One region of the Vibrio coralliirubri genome, then DNA from elsewhere that is predicted to be linked to it. Evidence: riboswitches for the same ligand, from Rfam matches in the RefSeq annotation. Region 1 holds a riboswitch; each other region holds the start of a gene.
The links. A riboswitch is a leader RNA that binds a small molecule or an ion and turns the genes downstream of it on or off. The one in region 1 is predicted to bind thiamine pyrophosphate.
Positions count from the first base shown of each region.

Region 2: another riboswitch for thiamine pyrophosphate. It lies ahead of thiC (phosphomethylpyrimidine synthase ThiC); the one in region 1 lies ahead of thiB (thiamine ABC transporter substrate binding subunit).
Region 3: another riboswitch for thiamine pyrophosphate. It lies ahead of thiD (bifunctional hydroxymethylpyrimidine kinase/phosphomethylpyrimidine kinase); the one in region 1 lies ahead of thiB (thiamine ABC transporter substrate binding subunit).

Region 1 is NZ_AP025470.1:359,585-366,033, reverse strand. It holds gene thiP (thiamine/thiamine pyrophosphate ABC transporter permease ThiP) at 1-669, opposite strand, end outside; gene thiB (thiamine ABC transporter substrate binding subunit) at 762-1,754, opposite strand; TPP riboswitch at 1,808-1,927, opposite strand; gene OCV20_RS01740 (flavin prenyltransferase UbiX) at 1,971-2,594, opposite strand; gene mpl (UDP-N-acetylmuramate:L-alanyl-gamma-D-glutamyl-meso-diaminopimelate ligase) at 2,633-3,991, opposite strand; gene fbp (class 1 fructose-bisphosphatase) at 4,262-5,272, shown strand; gene OCV20_RS01725 (helix-turn-helix domain-containing protein) at 5,366-5,875, shown strand; gene OCV20_RS01720 (IS3 family transposase) at 5,872-6,449, shown strand, end outside.
Region 2 is NZ_AP025470.1:30,015-36,463, forward strand. It holds rRNA gene OCV20_RS00130 (23S ribosomal RNA) at 1-1,368, shown strand, start outside; rRNA gene rrf (5S ribosomal RNA) at 1,469-1,584, shown strand; tRNA gene OCV20_RS00140 (tRNA-Asp) at 1,628-1,704, shown strand; tRNA gene OCV20_RS00145 (tRNA-Trp) at 1,764-1,840, shown strand; gene OCV20_RS00150 (multicopper oxidase family protein) at 2,187-3,569, shown strand; gene crcB (fluoride efflux transporter CrcB) at 3,670-4,053, shown strand; TPP riboswitch at 4,116-4,214, shown strand; gene thiC (phosphomethylpyrimidine synthase ThiC) at 4,344-6,293, shown strand; gene OCV20_RS00165 (thiamine phosphate synthase) at 6,293-6,449, shown strand, end outside.
Region 3 is NZ_AP025471.1:988,585-995,033, forward strand. It holds gene tenA (thiaminase II) at 1-465, opposite strand, end outside; gene OCV20_RS21055 (ABC transporter substrate-binding protein) at 474-1,430, opposite strand; gene OCV20_RS21060 (ABC transporter permease) at 1,477-2,292, opposite strand; gene OCV20_RS21065 (ABC transporter ATP-binding protein) at 2,285-3,043, opposite strand; gene thiD (bifunctional hydroxymethylpyrimidine kinase/phosphomethylpyrimidine kinase) at 3,033-3,926, opposite strand; TPP riboswitch at 4,023-4,134, opposite strand; gene OCV20_RS21075 (DMT family transporter) at 4,233-5,150, opposite strand; gene OCV20_RS21080 (helix-turn-helix domain-containing protein) at 5,236-5,964, opposite strand; gene OCV20_RS21085 (DUF4382 domain-containing protein) at 6,138-6,449, opposite strand, start outside.

The DNA.
Region 1 (6,449 bases):
AATAGCGAGCTCGATAGTGGTTGATTTAGGTCCACCGCCTAGCGCCATCACGGTAGCAAAGCTGGTAAAACACAACATGAAGACTAAGCCACACACATGTGGTAATTGCTGTCTTAAGCGAGGCCATTCAACCCATCTGAATTTGTTCCAATGACTCATACCCAAGTGAGCACAAAGCTTGTGTTGCTCGGCAGGCACCGTATCTAAGGCTTGTAAAAGTAAGCGACTGGCATAAGGCAAGTTAAAGAAAACGTGCGCCAGCAAAATACCATTCAATCCATATATGGAAAATGGTAATTCAATATCGAAGTTCGCCAAAAACTTAGCTAACCAACCACTATTGCCATAGATCGCAAGTAAGCCAAATACACCGACTAACACCGGCAGGACTAAGGTCGACGCGAACAGCCTTAACAACAAAGCGCGTCCCAAAAATTGTCTACGACACAGCGCATGAGCAATAGGTATAGCAAAGCCAACACTCAGCGCCGTTGAGAGTGTCGCCTGATAAAAACTGAATTTCGTTACATGCCAATAATAGGGATCGGACCATACTTGGCTGATATCAAGAGAAGGGGCATTGCTAAGCAATGCCCCAACCGCTGAAACCACGAAGGCGGTAATGAGTATCGCTACCCAAATCCCAACCTTAGGTGTTTTCTTTATCATAGATTGATTCTTTACCGTAAATGGTTCGCTCAGTTAATCTCGAACAAACCTTTAAATACAGAAAGTTAGAACGCTAATTTTTTAAAAGCAAATTAAAAAGTAAGTGCACTCTGCCATTCACGAATCCAAGGCTTACGCTTCTCGGCGATCTCTTCTGAGCTAAAGCTCAGCGCTTTCTGAGGAACTGTAAGTTGCTCAAACCCTTTTGGTAACTCAACATCCGTCACTGGGTACATCCAGTTACCTGTTGGCATCGCCGATTGGAATTCATCACTTAGGATAAACGCCATAAACTCATCAGCAAGCTTTTCGTTCTTGCTGCCTTTAACCTTAGCGGCCACTTCCACTTGAGTGTAATGCCCTTCTTCGAAGCTTGCTGCTGCGTACTTAGAATCGCTCTCAGCAATAATGTGGTAAGCCGGAGACGTTGTGTAAGACAACACTAAATCCGACTCACCTTCTAGGAACATTGAGTAAGCTTCAGACCAGCCTTTGGTTACAGTCACTGTTTTCTGAGCAAGCTTCTTCCATGCTGCTGTCGCTTCATCACCGTATACTGATTTCATCCAAAGCATCATGCCTTGCCCTGGTGTTGATGTACGTGGGTCTTGGTAGGTAACCTTGAGATCATCACGCTGCTCAACCAACTCTTTAAGGCTCTTCGGTGGGTTTGCCAACTTCTCTTTGTTGTAAACAAAAGCAAAGTAGCCAAAGTCATAGGGTACAAAAGTGCTGTCGTTCCAACCATTAGGCAGTGTTACTGATGAAGTATCAACATTATGCTCAGCCAATAAGCCCGTCGCTTTCGCTTCAGCCATCAGGTTGTTGTCGAGACCGAGCAAGATATCGGCTTTGCTGTTTCCGCCCTCAAGACGTAAACGGTTCAGGATAGACACGCCGTCTTCTAGAGCGACAAAATTCACATCACAACCACACTTCTCTTCGAATGCTTTTTCAACGGCAGGACGAGGGCCCCAATCCGCAGCAAAAGAGTCATAGGTGTATACGGTCAAAGTGTTGTCTGCAGCAAAGGCAGAAAAAGAAATAGCTGTAGTAACAGCAAGAGTAGTTAATGTGAATTTCACTGGACGCTCTCCATGGTCTGAGCGGCACAGGTTTGAGGGAGGAGAACGGTAGAGGTTGTTCCTAACTCAATTCCTACGCCAGCATTATCTGGTTCAGGTTTACGGGTCCCAAGCATCTGCTTGATCTCAGCTAGCATTCATTATTTGAATGGTTCGCTCCCCGATGAGTGTTCAGAATTGTAATTTGATTTTTAACAATAAGCTATCAAGTTTAGATCAATTACGTTGATCGTAGCCCCAACGTGGCACTAAACCTTGTTCGATACCAAGGTGATCGAGAATACGCGCCACCATAAAGTCGACCAGATCTTCAATTGACTTAGGTTGATGATAAAAACCCGGAGCTGCAGGCATGATCGTCACGCCCATGGTCGAAAGTTTGTGCATGTTCTCTAAGTGCAACGTAGAAAATGGCGTCTCACGAACCACCAACAACAATTGGCCTCGCTCTTTCATGACCACATCTGCTGCTCGCTCAATCAGGTTGTCCGACAAGCCATGTGCAATCGAAGCCAAGCTTCCCGCGGAACATGGACAAACGACCATCTGCTTCGGTGCAGCTGAACCAGAGGCAACCGGCGAGAACCAATCATCTTTGCCACACACCACCAGCTTTTCAGGATCGCAGCCAAGATGTTTAACCAAAGCTTGTTTCGCTGCATCTGGCCCAGCAGGTAACTTAAGTTCATGCTCGGTCGCCAATACCACTCGCGCTGCCGATGAAATCAGCAAGTAGACCTGATAATCGGCTGCCAAAAGGCATTCAAGTAAACGCAGGCCATAAGGCGCACCGGATGCGCCAGTGAAAGCGAGGGTTATAGCTTTATCGTGTTTTGTCATGTTCTCAATTACTTCAAAATATAAGGTCGTGGATGCCGTTAGCCTTTGAGTGCCAACGCATCCAACAATTTCTGGTGAATACCACCAAAGCCACCATTACTCATTACTAAGATTTGGTCGCCCGCTTGTGCCTCTGAGACAATTCTAGCAACGAATGCATCCATGTCATCACTCACGTGTGCAGGTTGGTGACAAGCGTCTGCAACATCTTGAACTGACCAATCAATGTTATCCGGTTGGAATAAGTAGGTAGAATCCGCCTGCTTCAACGAATCAGCCAAGGTTTCTTTATGCACACCACGCTTCATGGTGGCAGAACGAGGCTCTAAAACAGCAATGATTTTTTTCGTATCGACCTTATTACGTAAGCCACCCAGAGTAAGTTCAATCGCTGTAGGATGATGAGCAAAATCGTCATAGACAGAAACACCTGCCACTTCGCCTTTAAACTCCAAACGACGCTTGGTATTAATGAAAGTCGCCAGTGATTCACATCCTAAGTCGGGTGTCACACCAACATGTCTTGCCGCCGCAATCGCCATCAAGGCATTACTTACGTTATGATCGCCAACCAAATCCCAGTCTACGGTTCCAACACATTCGTCTTGGAAATAGACCTCAAATTTGGAGCCATCTTTAACCAGTTTCTTAGCATCCCAATCGCCAAGTTCGCCGCTCGATTCAGTTTCGCTCCAGCAACCGCGAGCTAAAACATCTTGAATAGCGGTATCCTGCTTAGGTGAGAAAATGCGACCATTGCTTGGCACAGTACGCACCAAATGATGGAATTGTCGCTTAATCGCTTCAAGATCGTCAAAGATGTCCGCATGATCGAACTCTAGGTTATTCATCACCAAGGTTCTTGGGTGGTAATGAACGAACTTAGATCGTTTATCGAAAAAAGCACTGTCGTATTCGTCGGCTTCTACCACGAAGAACATACTTTCACCAAGGCGAGCAGAGATACCAAAGTTACCCAACACTCCGCCAACTAAGAAGCCCGGTGCATAGCCACAGTCTTCCAAGATCCAAGCCAACATGCTTGATGTCGTGGTCTTACCGTGCGTTCCCGATACCGCTAACACCCAACGGTCATGCAGCAGGAACTCTTGCAACCACTGGGGACCAGAGGTGTATCTAAGGTTGTTATCCAACACATACTCAACACACGGATTACCGCGGCTCATTGCGTTACCGATAACCACGAGATCTGGCCTTGGTTCTAATTGGCTAGGGTCGAACCCTTCAATAATTTCAATCCCTTGTGATTCCAACAAGGTGCTCATTGGTGGGTAAACATTCGCGTCACTACCCGTAACCTTGTGACCTAATTGACGAGCCAATACCGCAGCACCACCCATGAAGGTGCCACAAATTCCTAAGATATGAATATGCATAAATTGCTTCCAAACGCTTGGCTAAATAAACGATGCCTAATTAAAACGGCTTGCACTCATTATCATTAAATGGCGATTAAAAGCGAGCGGCAATGCAAAACAAATTGAGTCGACATAGTAAGTGAGATCTGTGTCGCTTAGTTCATTACCATTAAAAAGATCTAACCTTTAGAATTTAGGTAAGCGTCTAGATGAATAAAGCCCACTCAAGAGGCCGAATCTACAGTGCTCAAATCCCCCCTAATATTGAGAGAAGTTTAAGGAAATAACATGTCTGAGATGCGCACCCTTGGTGAGTTCATTGTTGAGAAACAGAGTGACTTCCCCCATGCAAGCGGTGATCTATCATCCCTTTTGTCGTCTATTCGACTTGCTGCAAAAATTGTTAACCGTGAGATCAACAAGGCTGGCCTAGTCGACATCACTGGCGCTGTTGGTACAGACAACGTGCAAGGTGAAGAGCAACAAAAGCTAGACCTTTACGCGAACGACAAATTTAAAGCGGCTCTAGAAGCTCGTGACCAAGTTTGTGGTGTTGCAAGTGAAGAAGAAGACGAAGCTGTCGCCTTCAATAAAGAGCTCAACAAAAACGCAAAATACGTTGTACTGATGGATCCACTTGATGGCTCTTCAAACATCGACGTGAATGTATCGGTTGGTACAATTTTCTCTATCTACCGTCGAGTATCACCGATCGGTACTCCACCAACACAAGAAGATTTCCTACAGCCAGGACACAAGCAAGTAGCCGCGGGTTACGTGATTTACGGTTCTTCAACCATGCTTGTATACACAACAGGTGCTGGCGTAAATGGCTTCACCTACGACCCATCACTGGGTACCTTCTGCCTATCTCATGAAAACATGATGATTCCAGACGAAGGTAAGATTTACTCAATCAACGAAGGTAACTACATCCGCTTCCCTACGGGTGTTAAGAAGTACATCAAGTACTGCCAAGAGAATGAGCCAAGCGACAACCGCCCTTACACATCACGTTACATCGGTTCTCTAGTTTCAGATTTCCACCGTAACCTGCTGAAAGGCGGCATCTACTTGTACCCAAGCACGCAAAGTCACCCTCAAGGTAAACTGCGCCTGCTTTACGAGTGCAACCCAATTGCTTTCCTTATGGAGCAAGCGGGCGGCATCGCTTCAGACGGTGCTCAACGTATCATGGATATCAAACCAACTGAACTGCACCAACGTGTACCTTTCTTTGTTGGTTCAACAGACATGGTTCGCAAAGTAGAAGAGTTTCTTGAGCTGAACCGAGACTAAACCTCTCGTTCATTTATCAAAATAGCGTCATTAAAAAAGCCAGCATTTGAACTGACCCCCAATAGTTGGACACCAATTATTGGGGGTCTTTTTATGTCCAAATATAGCCGAGAGCTAAAATGTATCATTGCTAAGCAATACTTAGATGGCACGTCATCTCTCTACTTAGCAAAACAATATTCAATTTCTTCAAGGCAGATACGGTATTGGGCTCAAGTCTTTGCCATCCATGGTACTGATTCATTTTTACCAACTAATCATGCCGCGACTGCTCAAACAAAACGAAAAGCATTGAATTTAATGTGGACGAATGAATGGTCTCTCACGCACACTAGCGCTGTATTAAACCTCTCATCCCCTGGAATACTCTCTGTCTGGCTTAAACGATTTAATGAGCTCGGTATCAAGGGGCTCGAAATGCGCCAGAAAGGAAGACCCTCAATGAAACAGCAACCTCAACGTACCACTAAGCCTGATAATGAAATGACACTTGAGGAGCTAAAAGAGGAGTTGGTCTACTTACGAACCGAGAATGCCGTTCTAAAAAAGTTGGAAGAGTTGGAGCAGAAAAAAAACCGTCGAACAAAGAAAAAGCGGTCATAGCTCTAACTCTTAAAGGCAAGTACCCATTAAAGCACTTACTGCACACTCTACAGTTGGCAAAAAGTGTCTTTTATTATCAGGCTCAAACGAGCAAGCGCCAAAATAGCTACGAACGTGAGCTGCGGTTGATAAAGTCAATTTATCATGAACATAAGGGGCGATACGGCTACCGCCGTATTCACTTGGAACTAAAGAATCAGGGGTTCGTGCTTAATCACAAAACGGTTCAAAGGCTTATGGCTCAGCTCAACCTTAAATCGACGGTCAGGATTAAAAAGTATCGTTCATACCGAGGAGAGTCAGGAAAAGCTGCTCCCAACGTTCTTGAAAGAGATTTTAGTGCGACTCAACCCGATGAAAAGTGGGTAACTGATGTCACGGAGTTCAAAGTCAAAGAGCAGAAAGTATACTTATCTCCCGTTGTCGACTTGTTTACTCAGGAGGTGGTTGCTTATAGAGTGGCCAAAAATGCCTGCTTGCCGCTTGTCACAGATATGCTGACGGAAGCTATATCAACGCTTAAACCCAACTCAAAGCCAATTATACATAGCGATCAAGGTTGGCAATATCGCCA
Region 2 (6,449 bases), 330 kb from region 1:
GTAGTGAAGTCATTGATGCCATGCTTCCAGGAAAAGCCTCTAAGCTTCAGATTGTAAGGAATCGTACCCCAAACCGACACAGGTGGTCGGGTAGAGAATACCAAGGCGCTTGAGAGAACTCGGGTGAAGGAACTAGGCAAAATGGTACCGTAACTTCGGGAGAAGGTACGCTCTTATCAGTGAAGTCCCTTGCGGATGGAGCAGACGAGAGTCGCAGATACCAGGTGGCTGCAACTGTTTATTAAAAACACAGCACTGTGCAAAATCGTAAGATGACGTATACGGTGTGACGCCTGCCCGGTGCCGGAAGGTTAATTGATGGGGTTAGACTTCGGTCGAAGCTCTTGATCGAAGCCCCGGTAAACGGCGGCCGTAACTATAACGGTCCTAAGGTAGCGAAATTCCTTGTCGGGTAAGTTCCGACCTGCACGAATGGCGTAATGATGGCCACGCTGTCTCCACCCGAGACTCAGTGAAATTGAAATCGCTGTGAAGATGCAGTGTACCCGCGGCTAGACGGAAAGACCCCGTGAACCTTTACTACAGCTTGGCACTGAACATTGAACCTACATGTGTAGGATAGGTGGGAGACTATGAAACCGCGTCGCTAGATGTGGTGGAGTCGTCCTTGAAATACCACCCTTGTAGTTTTGATGTTCTAACGTTGGTCCCTGAATCGGGATTACGGACAGTGCCTGGTGGGTAGTTTGACTGGGGCGGTCTCCTCCCAAAGAGTAACGGAGGAGCACGAAGGTGGGCTAAACACGGTTGGACATCGTGTGGTTAGTGCAATGGCATAAGCCCGCTTGACTGCGAGAATGACAATTCGAGCAGGTGCGAAAGCAGGTCATAGTGATCCGGTGGTTCTGAATGGAAGGGCCATCGCTCAACGGATAAAAGGTACTCCGGGGATAACAGGCTGATACCGCCCAAGAGTTCATATCGACGGCGGTGTTTGGCACCTCGATGTCGGCTCATCACATCCTGGGGCTGAAGTCGGTCCCAAGGGTATGGCTGTTCGCCATTTAAAGTGGTACGCGAGCTGGGTTTAGAACGTCGTGAGACAGTTCGGTCCCTATCTGCCGTGGGCGTTGGAAAATTGAAAGGGGCTGCTCCTAGTACGAGAGGACCGGAGTGGACGAACCTCTGGTGTTCGGGTTGTCATGCCAATGGCATTGCCCGGTAGCTAAGTTCGGAATCGATAACCGCTGAAAGCATCTAAGCGGGAAGCGAGCCTTGAGATGAGTTTTCCCTGGCGCTATAAGCGTCCTAAAGGGTTGTCGTAGACTACGACGTTGATAGGCAGGGTGTGTAAGTGCTGCGAGGCATTGAGCTAACCTGTACTAATTGCCCGTGAGGCTTAACCATACAACACCCAAGGGGTTTTGTGGACTCAAAGAAATACCAAACGCTTGAATGAGTTTGAAGAGATAGACTTTTAAATCAGTTTTCCGAATTTTAAAATTTGCTTGGCGACCATAGCATTGTGGACCCACCTGATTCCATGCCGAACTCAGAAGTGAAACACAATAGCGCCGATGGTAGTGTGGGGCTTCCCCATGTGAGAGTAGGACATCGCCAGGCTTTAAATTTGAACACTTGTCAGCGACGACAAGTATTCCACTGCGGAGTGGTAGTTCAGTTGGTTAGAATACCGGCCTGTCACGCCGGGGGTCGCGGGTTCGAGTCCCGTCCACTCCGCCACTTATTCGATAACCTCGCCTAGTGCGAGGTTTTTTCGAATCTGAAGTAATGAAAGTTTTAGGGGTGTAGCTCCAATTGGCAGAGCAGCGGATTCCAAATCCGCGTGTTGGGAGTTCGAATCTCTCCACCCCTGCCATATTTAAGGCTCTAGCAGAAATGCTAGAGCCTTTTTGCTTTCTGAATCCAATATACGCCATTAACAGAGCAGCTGATCCCCCGACTTACCAAAACAGCGCGCGTTGGAGTTGAAACCTCCAGCCTGTCATATCTACGCCTCAGCAGAAGTTCTGTTTTTTGCTTTAGATTTGTTCGATTTTTAGTCGACAATTCTTACTTTTAATAAAACCTGGCCTTAAAAATGTAAGTGCTTACTTATCTCAGCCTCTTTTATAAACAACCAACAGCACAAACCACACTTCTTTATGAGAATTATTCTCAATATTTTGTTACATTTTGGTCGTTATTACTAAAAGGCAACAAATATGGATATCTCCCGTCGTAAGTTTATTCAATCATCTATCGCTATATCTGCACTCACTGTACTGCCCGCTTGCTCAATAAAACGGTCGGTTGATGAACAAGGAAAGCATGTTTACGACCTAACGGCAGAGCCTTCAACAGCTGAGTTGGTGACGGGATTTAATACCAATGTTTTAGCCTTTAATGGACAGATCCCTGCTCCGATGATTCGATGTCGACAGGGTGAAAAGGTTACGATCCGCTTTACGAATAAGCTCGCTGAACCGACGACTATTCATTGGCATGGTTTAAGAATTCCCATCGAAATGGATGGGGTTCCCTTCTTAAGTCAGCCACCGATCATGCCAGGTGAAACATTCATTTATGAATTTACGCCACCAGATGCTGGTACGTTTTGGTATCACCCACATATGAACAGCGTTAAGCAGCTTGGTATGGGTTTGGTTGGTCTTATTATCGTAGAGGAGAGCATTCCAGTGCCGTTTGATGAAGAGCACGCACTGATGCTTAAACATTGGCATATAGATAAGAAAGACAAATGGAAAGATCTAATGATCCCACGACTCAGTGCTCGTATGGGTACGCCAGGAGAGTGGAGTAGCGTTAATGGAATACATGAACCTGTCTATCAGTTAAAACAACATGCAACGACCAGGCTGCGTATCGCTAATGTCGATAATACGATCACTTACCCTATTGCTGTTGAAGGGGCTGAGGCATGGGTGATTGCCATTGATGGTAACCCTGTCAAAACACCTTATAAGCTGACGGAACATAAAATTGGTCCAGGGATGCGAGTGGATATTGGACTGATAGCACCCAAAGCCGGTGGGCGAGTTAGCGTCCTTCAAATGAAAGGACGCTTTCCTTTCTCTTTGTGTGAGTTCGAGGTTGTAGATTCAACCTTTGTTGAGAATCGCTCTCTACCTTCTTTGCCCCTTAATCCTGTGCCCAACTTAGATTTGGCTAATGCAGAAGAAATCGACTTTTTATTTGAATGGGAAGGGGCGGTTTCTCCAGTATCTAAAGATGGAAAATCTATGCCTAAGTTTTGGCTAACTAATAAACGAGCATGGGAGGGGATGAGCAAAGATAGTATCCCTGAACCGTTGGCGACGTTAGAGCTGGGAAAAACCTATATATTCGATCTTAAGAACGTCACTCAATACCATCACCCGATCCATATTCATGGACATACTTTTACAGTACTCGAACTTGACGGGAAGAAAGTTGAAGAGCCTTTCCATACCGATACAGTGTTACTTGGAAAAAACGGCCGAGCTAAAGCCGCATTTGTTGCCGACAACCCTGGCCGCTGGATGTATCACTGTCATGTTATCGAACACATGAAAACGGGTTTGATGGGATATATTGAAGTTAAGTGACACCTGTAACGTTTAATATTTGCGCATGCATTCTTAGTTTCTACCCTCGCTTTTATCGGCGTTAAAGCTAGAATATAGGGATTATTGTTTGGGAGGATTCATGGGTCAGTTATCTATTCTAGGTTTTATCGCCATCGGTGGCGCGTTTGGTGCTTGTTCACGTTACTTGATTTCAGAGTTATGCGTTGTGATGTTAGGACGTGGTTTCCCTTACGGTACGCTGACTGTTAACGTGATTGGCTCTTTGATTATGGGATTGCTCATCGCCGCGTTTGAAAATGAGATGGTTGCGACGGAGCCGTGGAGACAAATTATCGGTCTTGGTTTTCTTGGGGCCCTGACGACATTTTCTACGTTTTCGATGGATAACGTGCTTCTTATGCAGCAGGGTGCGTTCTTCAAGATGGGGCTCAATGTACTGCTCAACGTGGTGCTCAGTATTTCAGCGGCATGGATCGGCTTCCAACTTCTGATAAAGTCTTAAAACTTTCTTACGATTTGTTAACAACTCGGCTTGGTTTATCCAAGCCGTTTTTATATACTCGATCGTACTTGTCGGAGTGCCATATGGCTGAGACCGTTAACTCGGGATCCGTTGAACCTGATCAGGCTAATACCTGCGAAGGGAACAAGAGTAGATATCTAACTAGAATCCTTCTAGAGATCTATCTCCAGATCACAACTGTATTTCTTACCGTGATCCCTCTTGTAGCATCTTATCCGTCAAGCATTTTTATCCCTATAAATAATGGCTAAAAGCCAAGGAAAAATGCTATGTCGAGTCGTAAACAAGCAAGACTGGAAGCGAAGAATTTCATTGATTCTTTATCCGTACAACCTTATCCAAATTCAAAAAAAGCTTACATCCAAGGATCTCGCGAGGACATTCAAGTCCCTGTACGAGAAATATCACTAGCAGATAGCCTTGTTGGTGGTACCAAAAAAGAGCCTGTATTCGAACCTAATGCGCCAATTCATGTATACGACACCTCTGGTGTTTATACTGACCCTACGCACGAAATTGACCTTTACAGTGGCCTTCCTAAGTTACGAGAGCAATGGATTGAAGAGCGTGCTGATACGGAACTGTTAGGCGATGTAAGTTCTGTATACACCAAAGAGCGTTTAGAAGATGAAACTCTAGACGACCTTCGTTACGGTAATCTGCCTAGAATTCGTCGCGCGACTGGCGATCAATGTGTTACTCAGCTGCACTATGCTCGTAAGGGGATTATTACTCCTGAGATGGAGTACATTGCGATACGTGAGAACATGGGACGTCAGAAGTTTGCTGATGAGCAGCTGAACCACCAACACCCTGGCCATAACTTTGGCGCAAACCTGCCGAAAGAAATCACCCCTGAGTTCGTGCGTAAAGAAGTCGCTGAAGGCCGAGCTATCATTCCGTCGAACATTAACCACCCTGAATCCGAGCCGATGATTATTGGCCGAAACTTCTTAGTGAAAGTGAACGCTAATATCGGTAACTCTTCAGTGAGCTCTTCGATTGAAGAAGAAGTTGAGAAGCTAGTATGGTCGACTCGTTGGGGTGGAGATACCGTGATGGACCTTTCTACCGGTCGTAATATTCACGAGACTCGCGAATGGATACTACGTAATAGCCCAGTACCAATTGGTACGGTTCCTATGTATCAAGCGCTTGAAAAAGTGAATGGCGTTGCGGAAGACCTTAACTGGGAAGTGATGCGCGATACCTTGATTGAACAAGCAGAGCAGGGTGTTGATTACTTTACTATCCACGCAGGCTTATTGCTTCGCTACGTTCCTATGACCGCTAAACGTGTGACTGGTATTGTCTCTCGTGGCGGCTCTATCATCGCGAAATGGTGTCTTGCTCATCACCAAGAAAGCTTCCTTTATACCCATTTCCGTGAGATCTGTGAGATCTGTGCGAAGTACGATGTCGCTCTGTCATTGGGTGACGGTCTACGTCCGGGTTCGATTGCTGATGCGAATGATGAAGCTCAATTCTCCGAATTACGTACTTTGGGTGAGTTGACTAAAGTTGCTTGGGAATACGACGTGCAGGTGATCATTGAAGGCCCTGGACATGTACCAATGCACCTAATTAAAGAGAACATGGATGAGCAGTTAGAGCACTGTCATGAAGCACCGTTCTATACATTAGGTCCATTGACTACCGATATTGCCCCTGGTTATGACCACATTACCTCTGGAATTGGCGCGGCCATGATTGGTTGGTACGGCTGTGCGATGCTCTGTTATGTAACCCCTAAAGAGCATCTAGGCTTACCAAACAAAGAAGATGTGAAGACTGGCCTGATTACTTACAAGCTGGCTGCACACGCAGCAGACTTGGCTAAAGGACATCCGGGTGCACAAATCCGAGATAACGCTTTATCAAAGGCACGTTTTGAATTCCGTTGGGAAGACCAATTTAACCTAGCTCTTGATCCGGAAACTGCGCGTTCTTTCCATGATGAAACCTTGCCGCAAGAGTCGGGCAAGGTTGCTCACTTCTGCTCAATGTGTGGCCCTAAATTCTGCTCAATGAAGATCTCTCAAGAAGTTCGAGAGTACGCGAAAGACACTGAACAAGTGGCAGCTGATCAGGCTATCGAGATTAAGATGCTAGATAACCCGTTGGAAGGGATGCGTCAGAAATCCCAAGAATTCCGTGATACTGGCTCTGAACTTTATCATCCTGCAGTGGGTGCAAAAGAAGCTCAATTAGAGGAATAATGACAGTGAAAATTCTTATCCCATCTCAAAACATTGAGTTAACGGGAGAGGTGCAAAGCTGTCTACTGGTTGCTAAGCGACAAGGCTTGGCAACCGATGCAGTTGAGTTGGGTGTAAGCCCAACTCAATGCTTCTCTATCGTTGATGCTCAGCAAG
Region 3 (6,449 bases), on a different replicon from region 1:
GCCTTCCAAAACAGTTTCACTGCTTTCTAAAAGTGCTTTACCAATCACAGCGTAACCAATGGAACACGGAGCCAGTGCCGCATAAAGATCGACAAGATCCCCCGTCATACCCGCATCTAGAACGTAGCGCGTGTAAGCAACTGTACCGAAATCTTCCGGTTCGTTTTCTAGGTCAGATTCGGTTAAACCCCACTGACCACAGTAAGTCACGTGGTGAGAGATTTCAGAATCTAGCAGAGCATGAACACTTGGCAATGCACGACGCATATCAGCCAGTGTTTTTGCCTTGTAAATCGCCAACGCATAAGCGCGGGCATATTGCTTCAGGAACAGAAAGTCTTGCTTCAGATAATGCAGAAAACAAGGCTGAGCGAGCGTGCCGTTTGCTAGCGTTTTAACAAAATCATGCTCTGTGTAGTCTTGCCAATCTTGTTGACAGGCTTGGATTAAGTCTTGGTATTTCATGAGATTCCTTAGTCAAAAGTCGGTACGTAGTCAGCGGCTTTTGGTAGTGATTTGATGATGCCTTTGTCGAACATGAACTGTGCGTAATCGTCGTAACGTTTCAGGTCAACAGCAGAAGGGCGAAGTGCAAAACGAGTCAGCGTATCGTTCCATGCGCGTTGGTTAAGCTCGTTGTTCAACGTATCTGGTGAATACGCAACAAACTCGCTCCATGACTCTTGTGGGTGGTTCACAATGTAAGTTGTTGCTTGTTCCAATGCTTTATTGAACGCTTTGATCGCTTCATCGTCGTGCTGCTTTGCGTTCGCAACAAAAATAAGCTCATCGTAAGCTGGCACACCGTGCTCTTCTGGGAAGAACGCTTTTGCTTTAAAGCCTTCAAGGGCTAACTGGTTAGTTTCGAAGTTACGTAGGCCACCCCAGATTGCATCTACCTTTCCCGATGCCAATGAAGATGAAAGAGCCCAACCCACATTGATGGTTTGCACGTCTGTAAACGCAACATTTTCTTGAGCTAGCATGGTGCCGATAGTCGCTTCTTCGTTACCCGCAATCGCAATACCGATCTTTTTGCCTTTCAGATCCGCTAATGAATCGTTCTTGCCGTTATCCAGTACCATTAGTGTGTTTAGTGGCGTCGCGATAAGGGTTGATGCACGAACTAAAGGAAGACCCGCTGCCACATCCATGGTTAAACTTGGTTGGTAAGTTACCGCTAAATCGACCTTACCTGCTGCAACCAATTTTGCTGGCGTGCTTGGGTCTGCTGGTTCTTGAATTTCAATGTCTAAGCCTTGGTCAGCAAAGTAGCCACGCTCTTGAGCAATCACAATTGGGCCATGGTTCGGGTTCACAAACCAATCCAACATCAGTGTCAGTTTCTTCTGTTCAGAGTCCGCTAGAGCATGACCTGAAACCAATGAAGCAAGCAGTGCCACTGCACCTATCAATTTTGTATTTTTCACGGTTAACCTTTCCTTTTGAATATTATTCTTATGTTGAGCGAAGCCATCATTGGTTTTCCCAAGGGATAGCTTTTTTGAGTAATTTATCTGTAACGAAGTAGAGCGAGATAGACAGCACCGCCAAGATGAACAAGGCAGCAAACATCTCATCAATGATCATGCGTGCGTTGGCCTGTAGCATTAAATAACCCAGCCCTTCGCTCGAACCAACCCACTCCCCGACGACCGCACCAATTGGGGCAATCACCACCGCCACACGAATGCCAGACGCTAAGGTTGGCAGTGCAGCAGGAAGTTGGATATGGCGAAGCAATTGCCATTTCGATGCACCCATCGTCTTGGCAAGATCGAGATAGCCTGTCGGTGTATTACGTAGGCCGTCGTAGCAACATGTGGTCACAGGGAAGAAGATAATGATCGCCGCCATCACCACTTTTGATGTGATGCCGTAACCAAGCCACAGCATCAATACTGGCGCGATAGCAAACACGGGGATCGCTTGGCTCGCAATTAAGATAGGCAATAGCCAACGCTTTAGCGGATCAAACATCAACATCTGCAGAGCGAAAAATAGCCCCATCGATAAACCAAGCAGCAAGCCAAGTAGGATCTCTTGCGCTGTCACCCAAGTGTGTTTGAGTAACACATCGTAACGTTCAATCAGCTTTAAAAAGACTTCTGCTGGCGCTGGCAGAATGAAGCTCGGCATCTCGAAGACAACCACAACTAGCTGCCATAAACCTAGAATCACAGCACTGCTGATAAGCAAACGAACAACAGGATTCATCTGACGAGAGCGTGTAGTGGTAGCCTGTGCGTTAGTTGAACGAGCCACAGCTTCGCTTCGCGTTAGATCATTCATAATCACGCTCCAACTGATCTAAGATCGCTTGTTGTAACTCAGCACATTCACCATCTAACACTCTTGGTGTGGCCGTGTTGGGCACAGATAAAGACTGAGCGTTCGCCGGTGTGCCTTGCAACACATACAAATTATCCGCCAAGCGCACCGCTTCTTGTGGATCATGGGTGATCAACACAACGGTTTTATCTCTCAACAACTCACACGCCAAACTTTGCAGCTTGTGTCTCGTTACCGCATCCAGCGCAGAGAAGGGTTCATCCATCAACACCACTGGCTTGTCTTGCATTAAAGTGCGAGCCAAAGCAACACGCTGACGCATACCACCAGACAATTGATCCGGCATCGCATTCGCATAATCAGCCAAACCAACCGCAGAAAGCAACTCGAGTGCTTGATTGGTTTGCACTGCTTTATCAGAAGCTGGATTTTGAAAACGATGACTCAGGCATACATTGTCGATAACTGACAGCCACGGCAATAACAAATCCTGCTGCGCCATGTAAGCGATGCGATCCGTTAAAGGCAGTTCATCAGACGTTGTCAATGTGCCCTGCCACTCCACCTTATCGTCCAGCAAGCCTGCCAGATAACGCAATACCGTGGTTTTTCCGCAACCACTTCGACCCAGCAATACCGTCCACTTACCCGCGTTTAAGCTAAGCGACAACCCAGACAAGGTCGCGTGCTCACTGTCGTTATAACGTAAGGAGGCATTGCTGAGCTGAACACCAACCGTATTAACGGACATTACCGTGTCCAGCGAAGAAGTGATTTACAGGGCCATGACCTTGACCGACTTGTAACTCATCAGCGTGAGCAATCGCGCGAGAGATGTATTGTTTGCCTAGCTCAACAGCCTCTGACAGCGTGTTGCCTTGCGCTAAGAAAGAAGCAATAGCAGAAGAAAGCGTACAACCCGTGCCGTGGGTGTTTTTGGTAGGAAAACGCTTAGCGCTAATCAAAGCAGACGTCGTCGGGAGAATCAGTAGATCGTTACTGTTTTCATCTTTCTCTAAATGACCGCCTTTGAGAAGAACGGCTTTAGCACCTAGTGCGCGTAAGTCTTCAATCATGCCCTGCATTTCAGCTTCGCTTTCAGGTACTGGCTTGCCTGTTAATGCTGCGCCTTCAGGTAAATTAGGAGTAATGATGTCTGCCAGCGGAATCAGTTCTTGCTTTAGCGTCGTGATAGCTGAGTTTTCTAGAAGAAGGTCACCACTTGTCGCGACCATTACAGGGTCAATCACAAGATGCTTAGGTTGGTACTGTTTAATTTTGTCTGCAACGACTTTGATGATTTGCGAATCGGCCAACATGCCGACTTTCACAGCCACGATATTCAGATCAGTAAAAACCGCATCTAACTGGCTAGCAACATGGTCGAGTGGAATAGGAAAAATGGCGGAAACGCCTTGCGTGTTCTGAGATGTGATCGCGGTAATTACCGAACAAGCGAAACTACCTGTCGCAGACATGGCTTTAATATCAGCTTGAATACCGGCACCGCCGCCACTGTCTGAGCCAGCGATCGTCAATACAATCGGAGTGTTCGTGCGAATCGAACCATCCACAGAATGCTGTGAAGCTGAGGCTTTTGGCGTTAAATCTTTTGAAATAGAACTGTGTGTCATTGTCGCTCCTACTATCTTACAAGACGTAGGAGAACAAACACTGATCGAAGGAGAAGTCGCAATAGATTCATGAAAGTCTTCATGAGTGCAGACGTAGATCGAGTGCTTATAGTTCCCTACGCCAGTGTTAACTGAATCAGGTTCAACGGGTCTCGATTAACGATCTCAGCAAACACCAAATAAGGTATATGCCCCCCGACTATTGATAGCGATAGTAACAGCACTCTCACAACTGAGATACTGATTTTATTCAATTATAAGAATTACGCATGAATAAATTTCAATTAGGCACTACAAAACAAATACTTATAGCGTTCCTTTAACTGGCTTCGACTGTATAAACAAGCACAGCACAATCAGAGACATACCTAGCCAGCCTGTAAAAGGAATCAGCTCACCGACAACGCAGACGGCAAGCACCGCGGCAACTACCGGTTCAAACAGAGTCAGCAGATTGGCACTGCTCGCGGTCACATGGCGTAAACCAAAACTGAAGGCGACATAGCCCAAGCATTGTGGGATTAACGTCAGATAACTGATGACTAATACATTGGTCTGCGAGGAAAACAAGTTATCACCCGTAAACCAGAGCGTTGGCAGCAACAGTATCGCGCCGAGGCCAAAAATACTGCCCATCGCCGCTTGTGACTTAATCCCTTTATCGATCAGTGCTTTTGTCGCCCAAGAATAAATGGCGTAACACAGCCCTGCGAGCAAACCTAAAGCAATACCCAACAGCTTGAGATCATCACCGGGTTCATTCGCCGATGAAGATTCTGAAAACACCAACAACCCAATACCCACCACACCAATCGCAAAGCTAGTGAGCCAACGTTTGTTGATATTATTTTTTTTGCTAATCAGACACTCTAACAGTGCCGAAAAGAAAGGTGCGGTTGCAATCGAAACCACGGTACCAATCGCCACGCCGGATAATTTCATTGAAGAATAGAAAGCTAAAGGATAGACCGCCAAAGCCAAAGCGCTCACTGCCAACAGCCTCTTGTTCTGCAAAAGTTTGTCGAAAGCGAATAGGATTTTTCGATATGCCAAGCCCGCTTGCATTAGGCCGCCGACACCCATAGAGAAAGCACCAATCGCTAAGGGGCTTAGATCAGGCGCAAAGCTTGCGGCGGTGCCTGTCGTGCCCCATAAAATAGATGCAAACAAGATGGCTAAAGTGCCCGTTTGGAATTCGTTAACGCGATTGATGGCAAGATTCATTTCTATTACCCAATTTTCAGTTCTGAAATAGATAATAGTGAAGATTGATAAAATTTAGTTTGCCGAAAGGACGCTATTGTTGCTTCTAAAGACTGTCTTTCATTGAGCCTAGAAACGCCCTTGGGGACATCCCAAAGTGCTGAGAGAAGCGACGACTGAAAGCAGAAACATCACTATACCCCACATTTTCGGCAATCAACTGAACCGGTAAATCGGTGTGGGTTAACAAGGCTTGGGCTTTCTCCATACGATATCGAGTGATGTATTTAAGCGCACTGATCCCCAGGCACTCTTTAAAGCGTTTTTTGAATTGAGTGGGACTCAAGCAGGCCGTTTCTGCAAGTTGTGAAATGGATAACGGCTGGGTGTAGTTATCCGCTATCAGCCTTTGTACGGCACGGATTCTTGGGTCGATGCTCTTACTCACTTGTTGTTGCTCTAACAGCAGTGAAAACACATCCAAGATTGATGACTCAATACCACTATCGACCTGATACTCCAGCTGCTTCTCAACAAACAGCAAGAAGCTCATCAAAGGTGGTGTTATCGTGAAAACCGAGAGCTCATGCTCCAACAAGTGCTGCGGCAACTCCGCCATATCTGCGACAATAAACCGCGCGGCTTCATCCGCCTTAAACGCATGCGCTGTGGTTACTGGAATCACCACACATTCGCCCACGGCCACCTTACCGACATACCCCACCATCTCGATATTAATACTGCCTTGGATTGGCAATACCAATTGGTGATGGTCATCATGAGCATGGGTATTAAATTGCTTGGTGTAAGATCGAATGCTTAAGCTAGATTTCATAATCAACGCCGGAGTACATTTCGCTAGGTTAAAGTAAGAGACACAACGTTACATCATCACTTCCCTAGAGTCACACTCAATGCGTATCAAATTCATGCTACCTCGGTGACATGATCAAAAACGGCCTCCAAATGAGAGGCCGTTTTGATTAAAAAGCGTCATTCACATAAAGCTTAGAATGACACTTGGCTATCCTGACCAACCACTACCTGAACACTATTTTGAACATCATAGATTTCAAAACCATCAGCAACTGGATCAGCATTGTCTTCATCACTGTCGAACTGCGCAGTACAGGTATACCCTAATGAGTAAGTACCTGGATCGATGAAGCCCAGAGAGAACTCATAGTTAGTCTGTGCTTGATTCATTGCCACTGACGCTGAAGTGATCGGTTTCACTTCATCACTGCCGCCAATCGGAGCCATGTCAGCTTGTTCAACACTACCTTCATACAAGTACACCGACTGAACAAATGTATTATC